Linked DNA regions of Idiomarina loihiensis L2TR. The protein of the gene in region 1 interacts with the protein of each later gene in a pairwise test. Links are inferred from orthologs where the notes say so. Each region holds a gene or a part of one and is shown on either strand. Other genes may lie near its edges.

Region 1 (5,398 bases):
GGCGTCGTCTCAACCATAGGTATGTTGCATGACGAAGAAACCTTTCCGGAGAAAAAGTTGACCGATATTACGGCAGACAACTTGAATAAGTTATTTTCCGTTAACGCAGTGAAACCCATGCTGGCGCTTAAGGCGTTTTTGCCAATTCTTGACAGAAAGAAGACCCGCTTTTGGGTACAGTTGTCAGCGAAAGTCGGCAGTATTGAGGATAACTATTTAGGCGGCTGGTACGCCTACCGCTCAAGCAAGGCCGGGTTAAATATGCTGTTGAAAACGGCGTCAATAGAGTTAAAGCGTACTCATAAAAACCTGATCGTGGCGGCAATACATCCGGGGACAACGGACACTCGTTTGTCTGAACCTTTTCAGGAGCGAATATCCACCGACAAACTGTATTCGCCTGAACTCTCTGCAGAGCGGATTGTGGCTGTAGTGAAAAACTTAAAACCGGAAAATACCGGAGCGTTATGGCATTGGGATGGTAGTCGTTTACCTTACTGATTTAGTTTGCTTTTTCTAAAGTAATGGCTCTTAATTGGTAAGCTGCATGTTAAGTGCAAGGAGAACACAATGTTGTATATTTTAGCTATTTTACTTCCCCCCGTCGCTATTTTACTGACGGGTAAAATTTTTCAGGCGATATTTAATGCGGTTATCGCTATTGTCGGCGTAGTACTTTTTATTGTCTCGCTTGGTGCGCTGGGAGCTCTTTATATTATCGCTATTCTTCACGCCATTATTGCGGTGCATGGTTATCACCGTGACAAACGCGACGAACGTATTATTAAAGCTGCACGAGGTGACAAATGAGAAAATGGACATTGCCGTTGGTAACGGTCTTCATGCTGTCAGCATGTCAAAGTGCTTACTATGGCACTATGGAAAAATTTGGCGTAGAAAAGCGCGATATTTTAGTCGATAGAGTGGATGATGCACGTGACTCACAAACCGATGCTCAGGAAGAGTTCCGTTCTGCATTAGAGCGTCTGGACGCTATGCTAAACATTGATGGTGGTAATCTGGAAAAGCAATATAACGCGCTGCTTGATGATTACGAAGACAGTAAATCTGCAGCAGAGAGCGTTCGTAGCCGTATCGACGAAGTTGACGAAGTAGCTAATGACTTATTCGACGAATGGAGCGAAGAGCTGGGTGAATACAGTAACGACACTATGCGTCGCGAAAGTGAGCGACAGTTACGCCAGACGGAACGCCGTTATGCCGAGTTGCTGAGGGTGATGGAGCGCGCGGCAGATAAGATGCAGCCGGTGCTGGATAAAATGCAGGATAACGTGCTTTATCTGAAACATAACCTGAATGCTAAGGCCATTGATGCTATTCGCGGTGAGTTTGGTAATCTGCAGAATGATATTTCCGCATTAATTAAAGACATGGAAGCGGCGGTAAGTGAGTCAAACCGCTTTATTGAAGCAATGAAGAGTTCTCAATCCGAATAATCAGGAGATAGTAATCGTATGACCGTTGTATTCATTGGTGGTAGCCGTCGTAAAGACTCGCTTAATGCCAAACTCAAACATCGTTTGGCTGAAGTTGCAGATAAGCATGGCATTCGACATGACATCGTTGATGCCGATGCGCTGGACGCGCCGATCTACCATGGCGACTTAGAGGCCGCAGATGGTGTTCCCGAGTCGATGAAAAAGTTGGCTGAAAAGATTCAGTCAGCCTCAAAAGTGGTTTTAGTCAGCCCTGAATATAATTCGTCGGTCTCTCCACTGATAAAAAATGCGATTGACTGGGTGTCGCGGGTTGAGACGCAGGCCTGGGCCGGTAAAACGGTATTATTGGCTGCTGCTTCACCCGGGGGGTTAGGGGGCATTCGGGGGCTAAGCCACTTGCGGGACATTCTTGGCAATGTGAAGGCATGGACTGCGCCGTTGTTTGCCTGCTGTCCGAATGCCAATGACGAAAGCATTGCGGCAATGGATGAAAGTTTTCTTAAGCAATTTTTAGAGCAAGGAGAGGCCAGCTAGTGATTGACTGGCAAGTTGTTCAGGAACTGGGTCCTTACTCATGGAATGGCATCGGCACTGCCCTGCTCTGTGGTGCCATTGTCGGGCTCGAGCGACAGGTTAGAGGCAAACCGGTTGGTATAAGGACCGCTGCACTTATCATCTTAGGTACCTATCTATTTTTAACTGGTGGCTCCTCGGTTGTCAGTCAGGGCGGCGATCCATCCCGCGTCATTGGACAAATTATTACCGGCATTGGCTTTCTTGGTGCAGGCGTTATGTTGGCTCGGGACGGTGTTGTAGTTGGTGTCACATCGGCGGCGACAATCTGGGCCCTGGCGGCAATTGGCATTGCAGTCGGTCTTGGTATGTACGGGGTTAGTATTGTGTTGTCGATGGTAATTGTTGGTGTATTGCTTGGTGTCGACTTACTGGAAGATACTTTTCAATCTTTGACCCGCGGCGTGCACCGAAAATACAATGGCTGGCGCCGCGGACGTGCAGACAGCAACGAGCCTTAGCGTGCTAACCCGTTAATATAGCTATCGATAGCCTGGTTGCCGTACTCCACTAAAGGAAAGTAATCCGGAGCAAGCAGCCAGTTATAAATAAGGCCGTCCACTAATGAAAACAAGCCAATAACCGCAACCCTGGGGCTAGCTTTTGAGGACAACTGACCTTTTTGGATAGCTGATTCAAACAACTTTTCGACTTCACAAATGCATTCGTTACGACCGCTAACATGCCGTAATTTTATAGGATTTACTTCGTCAATGTACTCGCACTTGTGAAGAAGGATGCTGGCAATAGAACGTACCTGGGGCTCATTTTGAACGCGAGCTAAAAATTCTTTAGAGCGGGCTTTTACTTCTTCTAAGGCATCGAATTCTAAACTCTCGGCTATTTGTTCCCGCATTTCATCGATCGGAAGAGAAATTCTTCCCATTAACGATTCAATGAGATCCATTTTATTTTCAAAATGGTGATAGATAGCACCGCGAGTGACACCCGCTTTTTCAGCCACTTGCATCATCGACGTTTGAGTCACACCATTCTCGCTGAATAAAGCCTCAGCAGCGTCTAATAACTTGGCGCGGGTCTCCATTGCGTCTTCTTTTGTGCGTCGAACCATGTTCGGCTCCTATTTCTTAACATCCGTTCATTATTATAGCGGCTTTTGCCTAATCATGCACCTATGTATGTATATTCTGATACAAGGTTTTTGAAACAAATAGGTAAAAGCGGTTGTGGAATGGACATTCGACCCTAATAATAAGGGTATACATTTAGTTAGAAAACGCTGAGGTGTGTGATGAAAAACGAACTTGATAACAAACTGATGTTGGATGCGTACGAAAAGATCCACACTCATGGCGAAGCTCGTCAGGGACGTCACTACTTGGACGGAATAGAAGCTTATACCGACCATGACGGTTATACCGTTTTTTTGGAAGGGCATGGTGTCACGCTAACCCTGCAGTTTCATAACTCATATAACTTAAAATACGACAATGAAAGACAGTATGACCAGTTTATAAGGGCACTCAAGAATATCAGTAAAGGTTATGAGACGCCGGGAATGGAACGAGGATGAGCAATCAGCATAAAGTCTATACCGTAAAGGAAGAGGTGGCTCATGCATTAACTCATGGCATTGGTGCCGTTTTAAGTATTGTTGCTTTAGTTTTCATGTTGATTTGGGCGGCGGCTTACGGTGATGGTTGGCATGTTGTTGCTGCGAGTATCTACGGTGCTAGTCTTATTCTGCTTTATACCGCTTCAACGCTTTATCATGCGTTTCCCTGGCCAAAAATGAAAGCGGTGTTTCAACAGCTTGATCATGCCGCTATTTACATTTTAATTGCTGGTACTTATACGCCATTTGCTTTAATCAATTTAAGAGATGCCTGGGGCTGGACCTTATTGGGCGTGGCTTGGGGAATTGCTTTGGTGGGTGTCGTGCTTGAGCTGACGCTGAAAAAGCGAATTGCCTGGCTGTCGCTTACTCTCTACCTTGGAATGGGCTGGATGGCGATTATTGCGATTAACCCGATGATTGATAATGTGGATGCAGGTGGCTTGATGTTGCTTGTCGCCGGCGGTTTAGCTTATACGCTGGGTGTTATCTTTTATGTCTGGAAATCTCTGCCTTATCATCATGCCATCTGGCATTTGTTTGTATTGGCGGGCAGCGTCTTCCATTTCTTCTCGATTTTCTACTTTGTATTGCCGCAACCGGAGTTGCTGAGTGCGAACTAGCTGATAAGCTGAATTTTGGTTATAAAAAACGCCCGCTAAAGTAGCGGGCGTCTTTTTATAACAGCTCTGCAAATCTTAACCGTTCTTCGGCTCACGACCTAAACGTTTACGATCGTTTTCTGTCAGTGCGCGTTTACGAATACGAATAGACTCAGGTGTCACTTCGACCAGTTCATCGTCATTGATGAATTCCAGTGCTTGCTCCAACGTTAAACGAATTGGTGTACTTAAGGTCTGTGCTTCGTCAGTACCAGAAGCGCGTACGTTAGTCAGCTGTTTACCTTTCAGGCAGTTTACTGTCAGGTCGTTTGAACGGTTATGAATACCGATGATCTGGCCTTCATAAACTTCATCACCGTGTGATGCAAATAACTTACCGCGCTCCTGCAGGTTAAACAGTGAGTAAGTCAGAGCTTTACCCTGAGCATTTGAAATCAGTACACCGTTACTACGCTGACCGATGGTTCCGCCTTTGTGCGGACCGTAGTGGTCAAACGTATGGTACATAAGGCCAGTACCTGAAGTCAGTGTCATGAATTCTGTCTGGAAGCCAATCAAACCACGGCTTGGTACTTCAAAATCAACGCGAACGCGACCTTTACCGTCTGGTGTCATGTTGGTCATTTCGGCTTTACGCAAGCCTAATTTTTCCATAACCGCACCTTGATGCTGCTCTTCAATATCAACCGTCATGGTTTCATAAGGTTCCATTTTCTTACCATCTTCGTACTTGATGATAACTTCTGGACGAGAAACGGCTAATTCAAAACCTTCACGACGCATGTTTTCAATAAGAACACCTAAGTGAAGCTCACCACGGCCAGATACGCGGAAACGATCCGGGTTGTCAGTTTCTTCAACACGTAAAGCTACGTTATGAACCAACTCTTGTTGCAAACGTTCAAGAATTTGACGAGAAGTAACAAACTTTCCTTCTTTACCTGCGAAAGGTGAGGTGTTTACCTGGAAGGTCATAGTTACTGTTGGCTCGTCAACGGTCAGTGGCTTCATAGCTTCAGCTTTACCAACTGCACACACGGTGTCGGAGATTTTTAGCTCGCCCAGACCGGTAATGGCGCAGATGTCGCCTGCTGCAGCTTTGTCCGCTTCAATGCGGTCAAGACCCAGGTAGCTAAAGACTTTACCAATTTTTCCGTTACGTTCTT
Region 2 (17,912 bases), 810 kb from region 1 along the record:
TATTGTTGGAGCTATCGTTTTATCGATACTTGCAAGCATGTCTGCGGAGCCGCCAAAACAAAAAGAGCGAAGTAAGCCTGCTGCGATGGTTGAAGTTCTGGAAGTCAGCCCTCGTGACATGACGTTTATTGTTGATTCTCAGGGCACGGTAAAACCAAAGCATTCCACTACTCTGGTTGCAGAAGTGACCGGGCAAATTGTTGATGTCGCTGCGAATTACCATGCCGGTGGTTTCTTCAAAAAAGGCGATATGCTGGTTCAGGTCGATCCGTCTGACTATGAAGTTGCGGTCCAACAGGCCCGGGCTAACTTGTTGCAGGCCCAGTCCGAGTTAGAACAAGAGAAAGCACGTGCCCGCGTTGCTGAAGAAGAATGGTCGGCCTTCAAAGAAGGGAAAGCACCTGAACTGGGCTTGCGCAAACCGCAGCTTGCCAGTGCCATTGCCGCGGTAGAGTCAGCCGAAGCGAACCTGGCTAAAGCCGAGCGTGATTTAGAGCGAACCACCATAAAAGCGCCTTACGATAGCGTACTTCGTAGTAAAGAAGCCAATTTGGGGCAGTTTGTTTCAACGGGTAGCCAGATAGCCTTGGTATTTGATACCCGTACGGCAGAAGTTCGGTTGCCATTAAGTGACCTTGATATGACTTATATTCTAGATCCGGCTCTTGCTGAAGAAGCGCCCCGAGTGCAGTTAGAATCTATGGTTTCCGGTGAGTCGGCAACCTGGCAGGGACGTCTGGTTCGGACAGAAGGCGTTTTAGATGAAAACAGCCGGGTTATCTATGGTGTTGTAGAAGTTTCTGACCCTTACAACCTGGGTGAAGAGACACATCCTATTCCTTTGCGCTATGGGCGTTTCGTGCAGGCTAAAGTTGAGGGCACTGTGGCTCAGGGAGTTATGGAAATTCCTACCTATGCACTGAATCCTGATGGGTCTGTCTGGATTGTTCCTGAGAGTCGCGAGCTGGAAAAACGTGATGTTGAGGTTGTGCGAACTCAGGGCAATACAAGCCTTATAAGCTCCGGACTGGAAAGTGGAGATAAAGTGGTGCTGACGCAGCTGAAGAATGCGTTACCGGGTATGAAGGTACGTTTGCCCGGCGATCCACTGCCAGAGCAAATGGAAACAACGGCTAAAACAGATGAAAACGGTGAGAAAAAAGCCGAAGACTCTGAAAATGTAGGCGGGTAAACATCATGACGACTGAAAAACAAACCGGTCTGATTGCGTGGTTTGCACGCAACTCGGTAGCCGCAAATTTATTGATGATCATTATTCTGGTTGCAGGCGCACTGTCAGTATTTACTGTGCGCAAGCAAATGTTTCCTGAAATTGAACTGAATATTATCAGTATCCAGGTACCTTTCCCCGGTGCTGCACCACAGGAAGTGGAGCAGGGCGTTATTATGCTGATAGAAGATGCCATTGAGGATGTTGATGGTATCGAAGAGATGACCTCTCAGTCGCGGGAAGGCGGCGGTAGTGTCACCTTGGAAGTTGAACCTGACTATGACGTGCAAGTTGTCATGGACGAGGTGAAAATGCTGGTAGATGCCATTCCTAACTTCCCTCAGCAAATCGAGAAGCCGAATATCTATCGGGTAAGACCACAGCGACAAGTTATCTGGATGTCGGTTTATGGCGACCTGGATGAGCGCTCCCGTAAAGAGCTGGCGAAGGAAGTCAGAGATGAGCTCAAGACTGTCGGCGGCATAACCAAAGTTGATGTGGTTGGTGACCGTGATTATGAAATTTCGGTTGAGATTTCTCAGCAGGATCTTGAACGCTACGGACTGACCTTCTCACAAATTGTTGACGCGGTTCGCGGAACCTCAATTGATGTTGCTGGTGGTTCAATAAAAACCCCTAACGGTGACATTTTACTGCGTGCCAATAACCAGGCTTACGTTGGCGGTGAGTTTGAGAAAATTGTTTTATTAAGCCGTGCTGACGGTACGCGTTTAACTCTGGGTGATATAGCCAAAGTAGAAGACGGTTTTATTGAAGAAGAGTCGTATACCCGCTTTGACGGTAAACCGGCAACTTTTGTCCGCGTACAGTCAGTGGGCGATCAGAACGATCTTAAAATAGCAGAGTACGTCCGGGGCTATACGGAAAGAAAAAATGAAGAGCTGCCCGACGGCGTTCAGGTAGCACAGTGGGGCGATTCGTCTTATTATCTGCAAGGCCGCTTAGACTTAATGATGAACAACATGTGGATGGGCGGGCTGTTGGTCTTCCTTATGTTGTCGTTATTCTTACAACTGCGTTTGGCGTTCTGGGTCATGATAGGCATTCCGGTGTGCTTTTTAGGCACCATTGCGTTAATGCCACTGCCGATGTTTGATATCTCAATTAATATGATATCGCTGTTCGGCTTTATACTCGTGTTAGGGATAGTGGTGGATGACGCGATAGTCATAGGAGAAAGTGCTTATACTGAAATAGAGGAAAACGGTAAAAGTATCGATAACGTTATTGCCGGAGCTAAGCGTGTGGCAATGCCGGCCACCTTTGGCGTACTAACAACTATGGTTGCCTTTGTGCCCATGTTGACGGTTGAAGGAGGTATGGGTGCTATCTGGGAGTCTATTGCCTGGGTCGTTATTCTTTGTTTGGCCTTTTCCTTAGTGGAGTCAAAACTCATATTGCCAGCGCACATCGCTAATATGAAGTATTCCAAACAGAAAGGTGAAAAAGCCAACGCTTTCCAACGTTTTCGCAATAAATTCGCGAATGCAATTAAGTCTTTCGTAGATAATTACTATCGACCGTTCCTCAAAAAATGTCTGCACTACCGTTATACAACGTTAGCAACCTTTGTCGGTATGCTGATTCTGATGGTCGGTCTTATGAGTGGCGGTATTGTACGTTGGGTTTTCTTCCCGGATATTCCTAGCGATTTTATTCAGGCGAATGTGGAGATGCAGCCCGGCACCTCAGAAACTCGCACCATTGAAGTCCTGAACAGCGTGGAAAAGTCACTCAACGACGTGAACAGTCGGATTAAAGAAAACGACGGTGAAGCCGTTGTCCGTCATACCAATATCTGGATGGATGGCAATACTGCCGGTACGGTATTTGTAGAACTGAAAAAAGGTGAAGACCGCCAGATAGACGGGTTTGAAATTGTGAACCAATGGCGTGAAGCTGTTCCCGAACTGGCTGGAGTGCGAGCCCTTAATTTCCAGGGAAGCATGAGTGGCGGTAGTGGCTTTGATATTGAGTTTCAGTTAGTCGGTGAAAACCTGGATGAACTGAAAGCCGCAGCTGATGAGCTTAAGCTGGAACTTGCCGACTATGACGGGGTATTTGATATTGAAGATACCTTTGGCGACGGTAAAGAAGAAATTCTTCTGCAGACCAAACCGTTAGCGACTGCTATGGGGATTAATCTGGCTGAACTGGCTACTCAGGTGCGCTATGCCTTTTACGGTGCCGAAGCCCAGCGCATACAGAGGGGCGACGAAGAAATTAAAGTGATGGTTCGTTATCCCCGTGACCAGCGTGAGTCAGTTGGCAACTTGCAAGATATGAAGTTGCGTGCGGCGGATGGTTCTGAAATTCCGTTTACTGAGCTGGCAGATATTGAGTTTGCCGAAGGCTACAGCACGATTACTCGTATCGATCGCCAGCGCTCTGTGAATGTACGCGCCAGGGCCGACAAAGACAAAGTAGAACCTTTCCGCGTTGTAAATGAAGTTCGTGAACAAAAAATCCAACCAATTCTGGATAAGTACCCTAGTGTTAACTTCCAACTCCAGGGTGCGACTCAGGATGAAGCTGAAGCAACAGGCTCTCTTGCTCTTGGCGGTTTTTTGGCAATGTTTGCGGTCTACGCACTAATGGCCATTCCGCTGAAGTCCTATAGTCAGCCGCTGATAATTATGTCGGTGATACCCTTTGGTATTATCGGTGCAATTATTGGACACTGGGTTATTGGTATGCCGGTTAGTATTTTGAGCTTGTTTGGTATTATTGCGTTAGCCGGGGTTGTGGTGAACGACAGTCTGGTCATGGTTGATTACGTTAACCGGGCCCGGGAGATGGGAACGGATTTACGTAAGGCGGTGCTGGATGCCGGTTGTCGTCGCTTTCGCGCAATAACCTTAACCTCGTTAACGACTTTCTTCGGTTTGCTTCCGATAGTGCTGGAGAAGAGTCTGCAGGCTAAAATAGTGATACCAATGGCAATATCACTGGCCTTCGGTATTATTTTCGCAACGGTTATTACCTTGTTGTTAATACCTTGTTTGTACTTGATTTTGGCTGATACTAAGCGAGGGATGCGTACCATGCTGTCCTGGTATGGGCTGGCAACGCCGCCTGAACCTAAAGATATGAGTACCAAAGAGGCACTGGAGCACTACTAAGTGTCTGAGGAAATGAAAGAAAGCCGGAGCTAAGTCTCCGGCTTTATCGTATGGTTAGTCATAAACTGGTAAACTAATTACTCTAAACTGTTAAATTATTAATAACCGAACACTCCAGAGGAAACCCTGACATGTTGCTGTCGCTTCTTGATCTTGCCGCATTGCTATTTTTCTTTTTCTGCTGGATAGGCTATTCATTGTTTGCCCGCAAACGAGCCCGAACCACGCATTGTTTGTCGAGTATTCTGTGCTCGTTAAGAATTGACTGGTTTACCACTGTCATGCACAAAGAAAATCAAGTTGCTGACGCGTCACTTATTGGCAATGTCGAGAGAACTGTCACCTTTTTCGCCTCCTCTACCATTTTAGTTCTGGCTGGTGTTATTACGGTCTTAGCGCATGCCGATGAAGTGGTGTTAGTGCTAAATGAAATTCCGATGAGTCCAGATACCAGTTCTATTTTGGTGCAGTTCAAGCTGTCGGTGTTAGCCATTATCTTTATCTACGCCTTTTTTAAGTTTACCTGGTCTATTCGTCAGTTCGGTTTTGTGTCTGTTCTTCTGGGAGCTTCTGTTGAGTATCATCAGGGCAATAAACCAGAAGAAGAGCGTCGGCGTTTTGCTATGCACGCGGCAAAAGTACTGGATCAGTCCGGACATGAGTACAATAAGGGTCTGCGTACATATTATTTTGCTTTGGCATATTTATCCTGGTTTCTGCATCCCGTCATCTTAATTGCTTCAAGCGCTGTGGTCGTCGCCGTGCTTTATCGTCGTGAATATCGTTCACGGGTGTTACGTGAATTGTTGGCAACGAAAGGCTATGTGCCGGGAAAAAAATAATAGGAGAAGGTTGTGAATAAGGTATTTTCTGATTTTCTGGCCTGGACTCGTGAACATGAGTGGGGTTGTGACGAGAGTTATAACTTAACATTGAGCAATGGCACAAAACTGTCGGTCTGGGATAGCGGTGTGTTAGAAGTTTCACCGGCTAGCCCGGGACACAAGGATGTTGTGTTATCCTGTGCAGTGCATGGCAATGAAACGGCTCCTATTGAAATATGCCGGGATATCATTAATGACATTATTGATGAAAAGCAGACAGTAACGCACCGAACGCTGTTTTTAATTGCAAATCCGGCCTCAATAAACAAAGGCGAGCGGTTTGTTGAAGAAAATATGAACCGCCTGTTTAGTGGCGAGCATGGTAAAGGCAGTACGCAAAATAAAGAACGCGAGCGTGCAGCAAAGATGGAAAACTATGTAGAGCGCTTCTACCAATCGGCTCCGGAAGGTTCCCGCGAACGTTTTCATTACGACTTACATACTGCCATCCGTGACTCTAAACGCGAGAAATTTGCCGTTTATCCGTTTACTCACGGCGCACCTTACAGTCGCCAACAGCTTCAGTTTTTGCTGGCTTGTGGTGTGGATACGGTATTATTGAACCAGGCACCGACAACGACATTTTCGTATTTTAGCGCACGTCAGTTTAATGCTCATGCATTTACCGTTGAGCTGGGTAAAGTCCGTCCATTTGGCGAAAATGACAGGGCTAAGTTTGCCGCAGCGGAAACCACCTTGCGCGACTTAATTTCGCAAACTGAGCTGGATTTTGGTCCCTTTGAACCAGAACAACACTATGTGTTCAAAGAAGCGCAAACCATTAACCGCACACAACCTGACTTTGAGCTAAACTTTGCGGATGATGTGGCTAACTTCACCTCTTTTAATAAAGGGGAGCTACTGGCCTGGGATGGTGACAAGGCATGTTACGCGCAGCATGATGGTGAACATATTATTTTCCCTAATGCCAAAGTGGCGCTGGGGCACCGGGCGTTATTAACTGTGGTTAGAGTACCCACAGAGTCGCTCGATTTAGTCTGAAATTATTGAGCCTAAGTTGCCGAACTTTGTTAAGACTGTTCGTTTCTATTTACACTTAGCGCACTCAGTTTTCATTAGGGTGTGGTTTGCATGTCACTTTACGTAAAGGTAAAGTAGCGGCAATTTCCAACCCAGCTTAAAACCGAAAGAGAAGGTTATGGTCAAGGATAAAAAACACGACACAGAAATTGTGACGAAACCGAAATGGTTTGATAAAGACTCAGTCACAATTCCAATGCTGCAAATCTTAAAAGAAGATGGCAGTTTTCATAAAGATGCGGATATGCCGGAGTACGATAAAGAGCTGATCGTGAAAATTCACGACACCATGCAATTTATCCGTATTCTCGATGAACGCATGATCGCCGCACAGCGCCAGGGCCGTATCAGTTTTTACCTGGCCTCACGAGGTGAGGAAGCCGAGAGTGTGGCGTCTGCCGCCGCGCTGGATGCTGGTGATATGATCATGGGTCAATACCGTGAGCAGGGCGCATTAGCTTACCGTGGTTTTACCGTTGAACAGTTTATGAATCAGCTGTTTTCGAACGAAAAAGACTTAGGTAAAGGCCGTCAGATGCCGGTTCACTACGGTTGCGCTGACTTAAACTTTATGACCATTTCTTCGCCGTTGGGAACACAGATTCCACAGGCAACAGGTTATGCGTTTGGTCAGAAAATGGATAAAACCGAGAAGTGCACTATCTGTTACTTTGGTGAAGGTGCTGCCTCTGAAGGTGACTTCCACGCCGCCTTGAACATGGCATCGGTTTATAAAGTGCCGGTCATCTTCTTCTGCCGTAATAATGGCTACGCTATTTCTACACCGGCGCAAGGCGAACAGTATGCTGGTGACGGTATTGCCCCGCGTGGTATCGGCTATGGTATGAAAACCATACGTATTGACGGTAACGACGTTTTCGCTGTACTAAAAGCGACACAGGAAGCTCGTCGTCTGGCTGTAGAAGAAAACGAACCTGTTTTAATTGAAGCCATGTCTTATCGCATGTCTGGTCACTCGACTTCGGATGACCCTACTGGTTACCGTACGCGTGATGAAGAAGCTGGTTGGCAGGCGAAAGATCCGCTTGAGCGTTTACAAAAGTGGATGACGGATGAAGGCTGGTTGGATAAAGACCACGTTGAAGAGCATCACGCTGAAGTGAAGGCGAAAGTTCTGGCGGCGTTAAAAGAGTCAGAAAAAGTGCCGGTCCCGCACATTGATGAGCTGATCAATGATGTTTACGACGAACCGACTGACATGCTGAAAGAGCAGTTAGACGAGTTGAAAGAGCACATCCGTAAATACCCGGATGCCTATAGTAAAACGTCGGGGAGACTGGACTAATGGCTAAAATGAATTTATTACAGGCCATCAACAGCGCGCTAGACCTGGCGATGGCTAAGCATGACAACGTATACAGCTTTGGTGAAGATACCGGTGGTTTTGGTGGTGTATTCCGCGCCACTTCCGGCTTGACTGAAAAATACGGCAAGCATCGTAACTTTAATACCCCACTGGTTGAGCAGGGTATTATTGGTTTTGCTAATGGCCTGGCGTCACAAGGCAGTTATGCCATTGCCGAAATTCAGTTCGGGGACTACATTTTCCCGGCGTTTGACCAAATAGTGAACGAGACGGCCAAGTTCCGTTATCGTTCAGGTAATGAGTTCAATGTGGGTGGTTTAACCATTCGTACTCCGTACGGTGGCGGTATCGCCGGTGGTCATTATCACTCACAGTCTCCGGAAGCCTACTTTGCCCACACGCCGGGCATTAAAATTGTGACCCCGCGTAACCCGTACGAGGCCAAAGGGTTATTGCTAAGCGCTATTTTTGACAAAAACCCGGTGTTGTTCATGGAGCCTAAGCGGTTGTACCGCGCGTCAACAGGCGATGTTCCGGAAGAAGAATACACCATTCCATTAGGCAAAGCTGACGTGGTCAAAGAAGGTAAAGATATTACCGTTCTTGGCTGGGGCGCGCAGATGGAAATGATTGAAAAAGCGGTGGAAAAATCTGAAGAAGACGGCGTTTCGTGCGAAGTCATTGATTTGCGTACTATTTCTCCATGGGATGTTGAAACCGTTACAGAATCGGTTTTAAAAACCGGTCGTTTGGTGATCACTCAGGAAGCACCTATTACCGGTGGCTTCGCCAGCGAAATTGCAGCAACAGTTCAGGACAAATGCTTCCTGTATCTGGAATCGCCAATTGGTCGAGTGTGCGGTATCGACGTACCGTATCCGCTGTGTCACGAAAAAGAGTACATGGCTGATCACTTGAAGATTTATGAAGCGATCAAACGCTCAATGAACTACTAAGGACCCATCGACATGAGTAAAGACTTTATTCTGCCCGATATCGGCGAAGGGATCGTAGAGTGCGAAATCGTTGAGTGGCTGGTTGCCGAAGGTGACGAAGTTAAAGAAGACCAACCCGTAGTTGAGGTTATGACCGACAAAGCTATGGTTGAGATCCCGGCCAAAGACGACGGCATTGTGGAAAAACTGTATTACCAGAAAGGTGATATTGCCAAGGTTCACGAACCGTTATTTGCGATAAAGCCAGCTGACGGCTCTTCTGATGAGGCGCCTGCTAAAGAAAGCGAGCCGACTAAAAAAGAAGAACCGAAAACAGAGGAAGAACAAACCTCAAGCAGCGGTGATACAACTGACTTTATTTTGCCTGATATTGGCGAAGGTATTGTTGAGTGCGAAATCGTTGAATGGCTGGTGTCTGAAGGCGACGAAGTGAAAGAAGATCAGCCGGTTGTTGAAGTCATGACGGACAAAGCTACGGTTGAAATTCCGGCTAAAGACGACGGTACTGTGGTTAAGTTGTATCACAAAAAAGGTGATATCGCGGAAGTACATAAACCGCTGTTTGCACTGCAGCCAGCGGGTGGCGTTCAGTCATCTGGTTCAAATGCTCCACAGAGCCATGTTGACCCCGACGCTAAGACTTCGCCATCGGATTCCAAAGCAGAAGCGGAGCCACCCGCGAAGGCGCGTCAGGGCAAAGCTATTGCCAGCCCGGCTGTGCGTCGTCTGGCACGTGAGAGCGATATTAACATTGCTGAAGTACCAGGTTCAGGTAAAAAAGGCCGGGTTCTGAAGAAAGATATTGAAGCCTTTAAATCGGGTGAGCAGAAGTCAGCCGCATCAAGCGATAGCCAGCAACCGCAGAAAGCCGCGGCTACTAGCGGTGGTACTCGTACTGAAGCTATCCGTGGTGTGAAAGCGGCTATGGCTAAGCAGATGATGAGCTCGGTCAGTACGATTCCACATTTCACTTACGCCGATGAGTTCGATGTTACTGACTTAATCGCATTGCGTGAAAAGCTAAAAGAGCAATACAAAGAGAAGGGTATTCGTTTAACTGTTATGCCATTCTTTATCAAAGCTCTTTCGCTGGCACTGAAAGAATTCCCTGTGATGAATGCACAGGTGAATGAAGACTGTACTGAGATCACTTATTTTGATGATCACAACATTGGCATGGCCGTTGACACCAAGATTGGCCTGTTAGTACCTAACGTAAAACAGGTACAAAACAAAAGCATCATTGATGTAGCCAATGAGGTCACTCGTCTGACTCAGGCATCGCGTGAAGGTAAGTTGCCACAAGCCGATATGAAAGGCGGTACCATCAGCATTTCAAACATTGGTGTTATTGGCGGTACGGTGGCAACTCCTATCATCAATAAACCTGAAGCCGCGATTGTCGCTTTAGGTAAGGTGCAGGAACTGCCGCGCTTTGATGCCAACGGTAACGTGGTAGCCCGTAAAATAATGACGGTAAGCTGGTCAGGCGACCATCGTATTATCGATGGCGGCACCATTGCCCGTTTCAACAAACTCTGGCAGGAATACCTCGAAGACCCAACCAGCATGCTGGTTAACATGGTCTAGTCAGAAACAAAGAGTTAGATAAAGCTTCGGAACACGCCGTAAACCCATCCTTGGGGGCTTGGGTGACGCCATCCTTGGCGTCACACAGCTCCCGGGGGACTTTTAGTTTCGCTAGGAGTTAAGACCCTCTACTACAGGAGACGCGACGAGCTCATCCATGAGGGCTTGACGAAGGCCATCCATGGCCTTCGACACTCCTGTAGTAGAGGGCCTTAACTCTTACCGCTTCACTAAGTCCCGCCGGGAGCTGTAATGAGCAGAGGGTTTTGACTCCAAGCGGAGCGCTCTATCCGTAGGAGCGTTAACACTTCCTTTCACCTTATCCTTTGCAGCTGTGCTATTGTTTTCTTATCTGAGAAGTATTGAGAGTCAGCATGTTTGAAGTCATTTATCTTTCCTTAGCGGTATTACTGTTGGTGCTTACCCTGGCGCCATTGTCCCGAGCGCAAGTTTGGTGGATACGTGGTTTGGATTTTCCGCGTTTGCAGCTGTCGGTGTTATTAGCTGCCCTTCTCATAGTAGGGTTGGTTGTTATACGCGACTGGAATTCAATTAACGCGGTAACGCTGGGTCTGATTATTGGTTGTCTGGTCTGTCAGCTCTGGTGGGTTGTGCCTTATACCTTTTTCTTTCCTAAGGAAGTTGAAGCTGTCCGGCCGGGTAATGCTAACGGGCGCTTGCGCATTATGACCGCGAATGTTCTTACTCCTAACCATAATAGTGATGGCTTGCTAAAGCTTGTTCATGATTTTACGCCAGATGTGCTGGTCACACTTGAGTCTGATGACTGGTGGCAGGAGAAGCTGGATGCGATTGAATCGGATTATCCGCATACGGTAAAGGTACCTTTAGATAACCTCTACGGCATGCATGTGTATTCTCGTTATGCTTTGTCTGATGTCAGTGTTGAATATCTGGTTGAAGACGATAAACCGTCGGTACATTGTTTTATTGAGCTGCCTTGTGGACAGAAAGTAAAAGCGCATTTTGTGCACCCTGCGCCACCCAGCCCTTCTGAAAATGAAGAGTCGGCAGAGCGGGATGCTGAACTGGTGCTGGTTGCTCGTCGGGTTGAGCCGGAGAAATATCCGACTATAGTCACTGGAGATTTGAACGATGTTGCCTGGTCGCGCACGACGCTTCTTTTCCGCAAGCTTAGTGGCTTGTTAGACCCCCGTATCGGGCGTGGTATGTTTAATACTTTCCATGCGGAGTACTGGTTTGCCCGCTGGCCGCTGGATCATATATTCCACAGCCACCATTTTGCTCTGGTTTCAATGACTCGCCTACCGGGTTTTGGGTCAGATCATTTTCCATTACTGACAGAGCTTGCTTTAGCACCGGGAGAAAATGGTGCCGGCGATGGTCCGTCGCCGGATAAAGATGACAAAGAAGCCGCTGATGAGATTGTGAATAAGGCTATGGCTTAAGCTTACGCCGAAAGTGAATACGTTGAACTAACAGTCCGAAAATAATAAGCATAAGCCCAACTAGCGTACTTGGATAAATGGTTTCGCCAATCACGACCGAGAGCAGCAACAGCGAGATAAAGGGCGAAATAAAAATTAAGTTGCTGATAAGTGCCGTATTGGTGGCTGTTTTCATGGCTTTCAACCAGAATAGGAAGGTTATTCCCATTTCAAATAAGCCTACGTAGCTTACCGCTGCCCAGCCTTGCCAGGGTATTGCAGACCAGTCACTCCATATGAAGCTGGCGACAATAAGTATGGGTAAGGCTAAGCCGAAAGAAAGTACTAAGCTAACAACAGAGTCGGCGTTACGGCGTGTATTCAGGATCCAGTAGCCAGCCCACAAGAAAGTGGAAATTAACGCCAGTGTAACGCCCCAGGGGTCGCTGAAACTAAGCTCCAGCACATTACCTCGTGTGGCAATAACCAGCACTCCAAAATAACCTAAGGCGCAGGCTACCCAGTCGCGACGGCGTATGCTTTGTTTTAAAAACAGAGCGGCCATAATGCTAAGGGCAATGGCCCAGGTGTAATTAAGTGGTTGAGCTTCGGAGGCTGGCAGCAGTTTATATGCCTGAAAAAGCACCAGATAGTAAATAAGCGGATTAATAAGTCCCATGAGCAGGTAATACAAGGGCATTTTACGTAGCTCAAGTATCAGTTCACCGGTCTTTTTCTGAATAAGGCAGACCAGGCCTAAAATGACAAAAGAAACACTACTGGCAGCAGTAACCATCTGCAATGGGGTCATGTACTGCAGGGTTATTTTGAATGCGGTAGCCACCGTTGACCATAAAAGTACGGCGATGATCGCATAAATAAAGGCTTGTTTATCAGCGGCTATGGTGTGATGGCATGGTGACCCCTTAACTCATACGTCGATGAGTACTGCAGCTTGTTGGTATTCAATCCAGACCAGCGCATTTTGCTGGTACTCTCGTGCCAGGTCAATGGCTGTTTTTTTCTTGAGGCCTAAGACCATAAAACTGGCTTCCGGCGGCCATTGCTTGTCGCGGTCCTGACCTTCTCCTGAAAAACAGTGAATTTCATTCATTTGTTCTAAACGAGTCACTAATTGCTCGTTTCTGCTTTTATTTTCGCTCTTTGTAAGCAGTTGGCTTTGTGGGTTAAAGGCTGTGATAAAGGTGCCTGTAGTTTGACCAAGGCGCTCGCATAAACGGTCAAAGTCATTATTCTTTTGACCTATAGTCAAAGTGATTGCCTTTTTCCCAACTGCGAACCAATAATCCGTATTTTTATAGTTGTTTAGCAGCTCTTTATCCATGCTTTGACCCGAGTATCGATGCTATGTAGAGTACATAGCAAGAGTTTAGCGTTAACCGTGAAGATGTTCTATGAACCCCAGTATTAGTGTGATCACTTTAGGTGTTGATGATCTGAAACGTTCATTGGCGTTTTATCAGGACGGCCTGGGTTGGGAAACCGATGGCATTATTGGTGAAGAGTTTGAGCATGGTGCTGTCGTGTTCTTTAAGCTACCCAGTGGGCTCAGACTGGCTTTATGGCCACGTAAGAGTATTGCTGCAGAAATGGGCGTTGAAGTTGCTCGTGCAGCAAATGAAGTGTTGTTAAGCCATAACGTCAAGTCGCGCACTGCGGTTGACGACGTTATGGTGGAAGCCGAACGGGCAGGGGCCGATATTCTTAAACCCGCAAAGGACTTGTTTTGGGGTGGCTACGGTGGTTTCTTCAAAGATCCAGACGGACATATTTGGGAAGTAACCTGGAATCCTGCCTGGAGTGCTTAGCAGAAGTAAGAAATCCCATCAGCGAGTCATTGATATATTTCAATTTATCTGAATTTCCACTCAATAAAACGCTCACAAATGATCCTGAATCATTTTGCTGAGCGTATCTACTCATAATATTTATTATGAGTAGGAAAGCCCCATGTTTGGCTCAAAAAAGAAGTATCAGCTTGCACAAACCAGTAAAGAGCTGAGTGAATACGAGCAACTGATAAACGCCATTGACGGTAATATCGCCCGAATTGATTTTACCCCTCAAGGTGACATCTTAAATGCCAATAACCTGTTTTTGGAAACCATGGGTTATCGGCTTGACGAGATAGTGTCCAAGCACCATAAAATCTTTTGCGATAACAACTATGCGACAAGCGCAGAGTACCAGAACTTTTGGAAGCAATTGGCTCAGGGGCAGTCTCACCATGGCCGTTTTAAGCGATTCCGTAATAATGGCGATGTTGTCTGGCTGGAGGCTTCTTATTTTCCGATTAAAAACTCGGAGGGGCTGGTCGAATATATAACTAAAATAGCGAAAGATGTGACTCGCGAAGTTCTGGAGTTAGAACATCAGGTCGCTGTTAGTACTGCAATTGATAAGTCTATGGCAACAATAGAGTTTTCTCCATCGGGCGAGATTATTCGTGCCAATAAGAACTTTTTAGACACAATAGGTTACCGTGCAGATGAAATTAAAGGGCGCCATCACAGCATGTTTTGTGAACAGGCGTTTTATGATGAAAACCCCAGCTTTTGGAAAGAACTGAGTAACGGCCAGTTTAAAACAGGGCAATTTAAACGGCTGAGTAAGCATGGAGAGGCGATTTGGCTTGAAGCCAGCTACAACCCCATTTTTGATGAGAATGGGCAGGTGACAAAAGTTATTAAATTCGCCAGTGACGTAACGGCCAGCGTGGTGAAAGCTCAGCAAACTGCGGAAGCTGCTGCAGTGGCTTATTCTACCTCAAAGCAAACGGCTGCTATTGTCAGAGATGGAAAAGCCTCGATAGAGGTTTCTGTAGAAACCTCGAATGAGATTTTGTCTAAAAGTAATAAAACAGATGAAGTTATTGAACAGCTTCATGAGCAGGCTCGCAATATCGAGGATATTGTGAAAACGATTAATGGTCTGGCAGACCAAACGAATTTATTGGCGTTGAACGCAGCTATTGAGGCGGCCAGAGCCGGAGAACACGGACGGGGATTCGCCGTTGTTGCAGATGAAGTAAGAAACTTAGCGTCACGGACGACACAGGCAACCAGTCAAATTTCCGGAGTTATGGAACGCAGCTCTGAAGTCTCGCATGCGATATCGACATCGATAGATGATATTCAAAAGATGGCAGAACTGAGCAAAGAGCAAATTGAAAAAGTGAAAAACTTGATAGAAGAGATAGACGAAGGTGCGACGAATGTCGTAAATGCAGTGAGCCACCTTTCTTAAGGTGACTCACTGGTTTTTCATACGAGTTTAAATTCAGATATTTAGCCCGCAGGGTAAACGTAATTTGCCTGGATACCCAGAGGAAAGCCAAGAGTCCAGTAGAGAATAAGGAAGGCAGACCATAGTATTAAGAGCGCTACAGTATAGGGCAGCATCATTGCCACTAAAGTACCTATACCTGTGCCTTTAACATAACGCTGACAATAAAGAACGACCAGCGGGAAGTAAGGCAACAACGGCGTAATAATATTACTGGATGAATCACCTACACGATACGCCGCCTGAGTTAAGTCGGGTGAATAGCCTAACTGCATTAGCATAGGAACGAAAATAGGGGATATTAGTGCCCATTTTGCCGATGCTGAACCCACAAATAAGTTAATGAAAGCTACCAGAAACACAATTCCCACCATAGTGACTCCACCGGACAGCTCTAAGCTGGCCAGGAAGTTAGCCCCTTTTACGGAAATTAACGTGCCGAGTTGTGAGTCTCCGAACGCTTTTATGAATAAGGCACAGAAGAACGCCATAACCATATAGTAGGCCATGCCTTCCATTGACTTAGTCATTGCGCCGATAACGTCCTGCGAGTTGGTAAAGTTACCGGAAACATAGCCGTGAACAATGCCCGGAATAATAAACAGCAAGAAAATGAGCGGTACAATCATACCCATAAGAGGTGCTGAGTAAGATGCCAATTCACCGGTTGTCGGGTCAGCCAAAGGAGTATTTTCAGCCGTTGCTGAGAAATATAACAGAGTCAAACCTACGGCCATGGTGATTACACCAGCATAAAACGCTTTGCGGTCACGTGGGGAGACTTCGTCTAGCGCAGGCATATCTTCGGCGTCACCATCAATTTCGGCACCACGTAAACGGGGCTCAACCACTTTGTCCGTCAGGAACCAGCCAATAGCAACGACGACAATTGACGAAGCGGCTGTAAAGTAATAGTTGTTCAGCGGATTCAACTGCATGTCGGCGTCAATAATTTGCGCGGCACTTTCAGTAAAGCCCTGCAGTAATGGGTCTATTGCCGAAGGTACGAAGTTGGCACTGAAGCCGCCGGAAACACCAGCAAAGGCTGCAGCAATACCCGCCAGCGGATGTCTGCCGGCCGCGTAGAAAATAACACCGCCTAAAGGAATAACCAGAACGTAGCCGGCATCAACTGCCGTATGACTGACTATAGCAACCAGAATCAAAACCGGCGTCAGCAACATTTTCGGCGTAACGTTCAACATGAGTTTTATGGCAACATTAATAAAGCCCGAGCGTTCGGCTACACCGACACCCAGCATAGCGACCAGCACAACCCCCAGGGGGCGCAAAACCCATAAAGGTATCAACCATATTGGCAAGAAAAGCCGCAAATTCGGTGCCGCTTAATAAGTTGATTACGCCAATAGAGTCACCCGTAAGCGGGTGTTTCTCATCAAAACTCACGCCGGACAACAGCCACGACATTACCCAGACAATGATTAATAAGCCAAAGAACATGACGGCCGGATCGGGCAGTTTATTACCGACCTTTTCAACGCCATCTAGAAGGCGATTTAACAGACTGTCTGGCTTATCCTTTTGCGAACGGTCTGGTTGTGGAGATTGAGCCATGGTGAAACCCCTGGTTGTTATTTTATTGGTCTAATTATTATGCGCAGGTATCATAACCATTATTGTAAGGTGGAACAAAGCGAACAAGGTGAAAAAGTGTCAATGATTTGTGGTACAGATGAAGCGGGTCGTGGGCCTATTGCCGGGCCGGTTGTGGCAGCGGCTGTCATTTTAGATCCGGACAATCCCATTGAAGGGCTTAACGACTCAAAAAAACTGAGCGAGAAGAAGCGTGAAAAACTGAGTCTGGAAATAAAAGAAAAGGCACTTTACTGGGCTATTGCTCAGTCTGACCCCGACGAAATAGAAGCCATTAATATTCTCTGGGCGTCGATGAAAGCCATGCAGCGAGCTGTGGAAGCGCTTCCGGTAAAACCCGATATGGTGCTGGTGGACGGTAACCGGGTTCCGGAGTTGAAGGTTCCGGCAAAAGCCATTGTTGGCGGCGATGCCAGCGAACAATGCATTGCTGCTGCTTCAATTTTAGCGAAAGTGGAGCGGGACAGACAGATGCTAAAGTGGCATGAATTGTACCCACAGTATGAATTCGATAAACACAAGGCTTATGGTACTCCCAAACACTTGGAGTTATTGGAAAAACACGGGCCTTGTCCTATACACCGTAAAGGTTTTAACCCGGTTAAGCGGCTCCTTGCTAACTTGTGATTTAACCCGAAAATTCATACAATAACGGCCTATTCACTAAGCTCTTTCAGGAAGTTGGAATTCACCATGCAGTCTATCCCGCACGTTGATATGCGCCGTTATCAGAATGATTTTGATGCTTTTACTCAAGATGTCGGTAATGGTTACGAAAAATACGGTTTTATTGCCTTAACCCAGCACGGCGTCGATACTGCGCTTATTGAACGGGCACTGGATACCTGTCGTGAATTGTTTGCATTACCTGAAGATGTAAAAAAACAATATCACCGCCCGGGTCAGGGCGGTGCCAGAGGCTACACGCCCTTTGGTACTGAAGTGGCTAAAGACGCGAAACATGTCGACTTAAAAGAGTTTTGGCATGTGGGTCGTGAAGTTGAAGGGGAGCCCGCATACCCACAACTATTGCCAAACGTCTGGCCACAAGAGCTGCCTAAATTTAAAGACGATATGCTGGCTATTTACGCAGCATTGGATAACTTAGGTAATCAGGTGCTGGAAGCTCTGTCCGTTTATCTGGGGCAGCCGAAAGACTTTTTCCGCAACAAAGTGAATAACGGCAATTCAATTTTGCGGCCTTTACACTATCCACCTATTATTGATGAAGATACGCCATCGGTTCGTGCTGGTGCGCATGAAGACATCAACGTTCTGACGCTCCTGGTGGGGTCGCGAGAACCGGGGTTGGAAGTGCTGGCGAAAGACGGCACCTGGGTGCCGGTAACGATTATTGAAGGTGCTATTATTTGTAACGTGGGTGACATGCTGCAGCGCTTAACGAATCATG

The links.
Region 2: the proteins of IL_RS12520 (region 1) and astE interact in binary tests that used the Escherichia coli proteins (3 or more experiments, as listed by UniProt). The link is inferred for Idiomarina loihiensis L2TR from one-to-one orthologs.

What each region holds. Positions count from the first base shown.
Region 1 is NC_006512.1:2,613,120-2,618,517, reverse strand. The notes cover bases 1,299-4,090. They hold IL_RS12520 (TetR family transcriptional regulator), read right to left. Parts: upstream 3,106-4,090; coding sequence 2,491-3,105; downstream 1,299-2,490. Other genes in these bases: trhA (PAQR family membrane homeostasis protein TrhA), read left to right, coding at 3,564-4,090; IL_RS12515 (DUF3081 domain-containing protein), read left to right, coding at 3,286-3,567; IL_RS12525 (MgtC/SapB family protein), read left to right, coding at 1,994-2,494; IL_RS12530 (NADPH-dependent FMN reductase), read left to right, coding at 1,476-1,994; IL_RS12535 (DUF2959 domain-containing protein), read left to right, coding at 1,299-1,457. Also shown: IL_RS12545 (SDR family NAD(P)-dependent oxidoreductase), read left to right, coding at 1-501; IL_RS12540 (hypothetical protein), read left to right, coding at 571-810; more of IL_RS12535, read left to right, coding at 807-1,298; more of trhA, read left to right, coding at 4,091-4,232; translational GTPase TypA, read right to left, coding at 4,308-5,398.
Region 2 is NC_006512.1:1,789,266-1,807,177, reverse strand. What follows is about bases 4,312-7,244. They hold astE (succinylglutamate desuccinylase), read left to right. Parts: upstream 4,312-5,228; coding sequence 5,229-6,260; downstream 6,261-7,244. Other genes in these bases: IL_RS08585 (thiamine pyrophosphate-dependent dehydrogenase E1 component subunit alpha), read left to right, coding at 6,418-7,244; IL_RS08595 (DUF599 domain-containing protein), read left to right, coding at 4,506-5,216; IL_RS08600 (efflux RND transporter permease subunit), read left to right, coding at 4,312-4,374. In the rest of the region: IL_RS08605 (efflux RND transporter periplasmic adaptor subunit), read left to right, coding at 1-1,192; more of IL_RS08600, read left to right, coding at 1,198-4,311; more of IL_RS08585, read left to right, coding at 7,245-7,605; IL_RS08580 (alpha-ketoacid dehydrogenase subunit beta), read left to right, coding at 7,605-8,582; IL_RS08575 (dihydrolipoyllysine-residue acetyltransferase), read left to right, coding at 8,595-10,172; IL_RS08570 (endonuclease/exonuclease/phosphatase family protein), read left to right, coding at 10,547-11,602; IL_RS08565 (DMT family transporter), read right to left, coding at 11,592-12,452; IL_RS08560 (DUF3293 domain-containing protein), read right to left, coding at 12,513-12,926; IL_RS08555 (VOC family protein), read left to right, coding at 12,997-13,410; IL_RS08550 (methyl-accepting chemotaxis protein), read left to right, coding at 13,553-14,848; rnhB (ribonuclease HII), read left to right, coding at 16,454-17,128; IL_RS08530 (isopenicillin N synthase family dioxygenase), read left to right, coding at 17,195-17,912. UniProt on the Escherichia coli protein: Transforms N(2)-succinylglutamate into succinate and glutamate.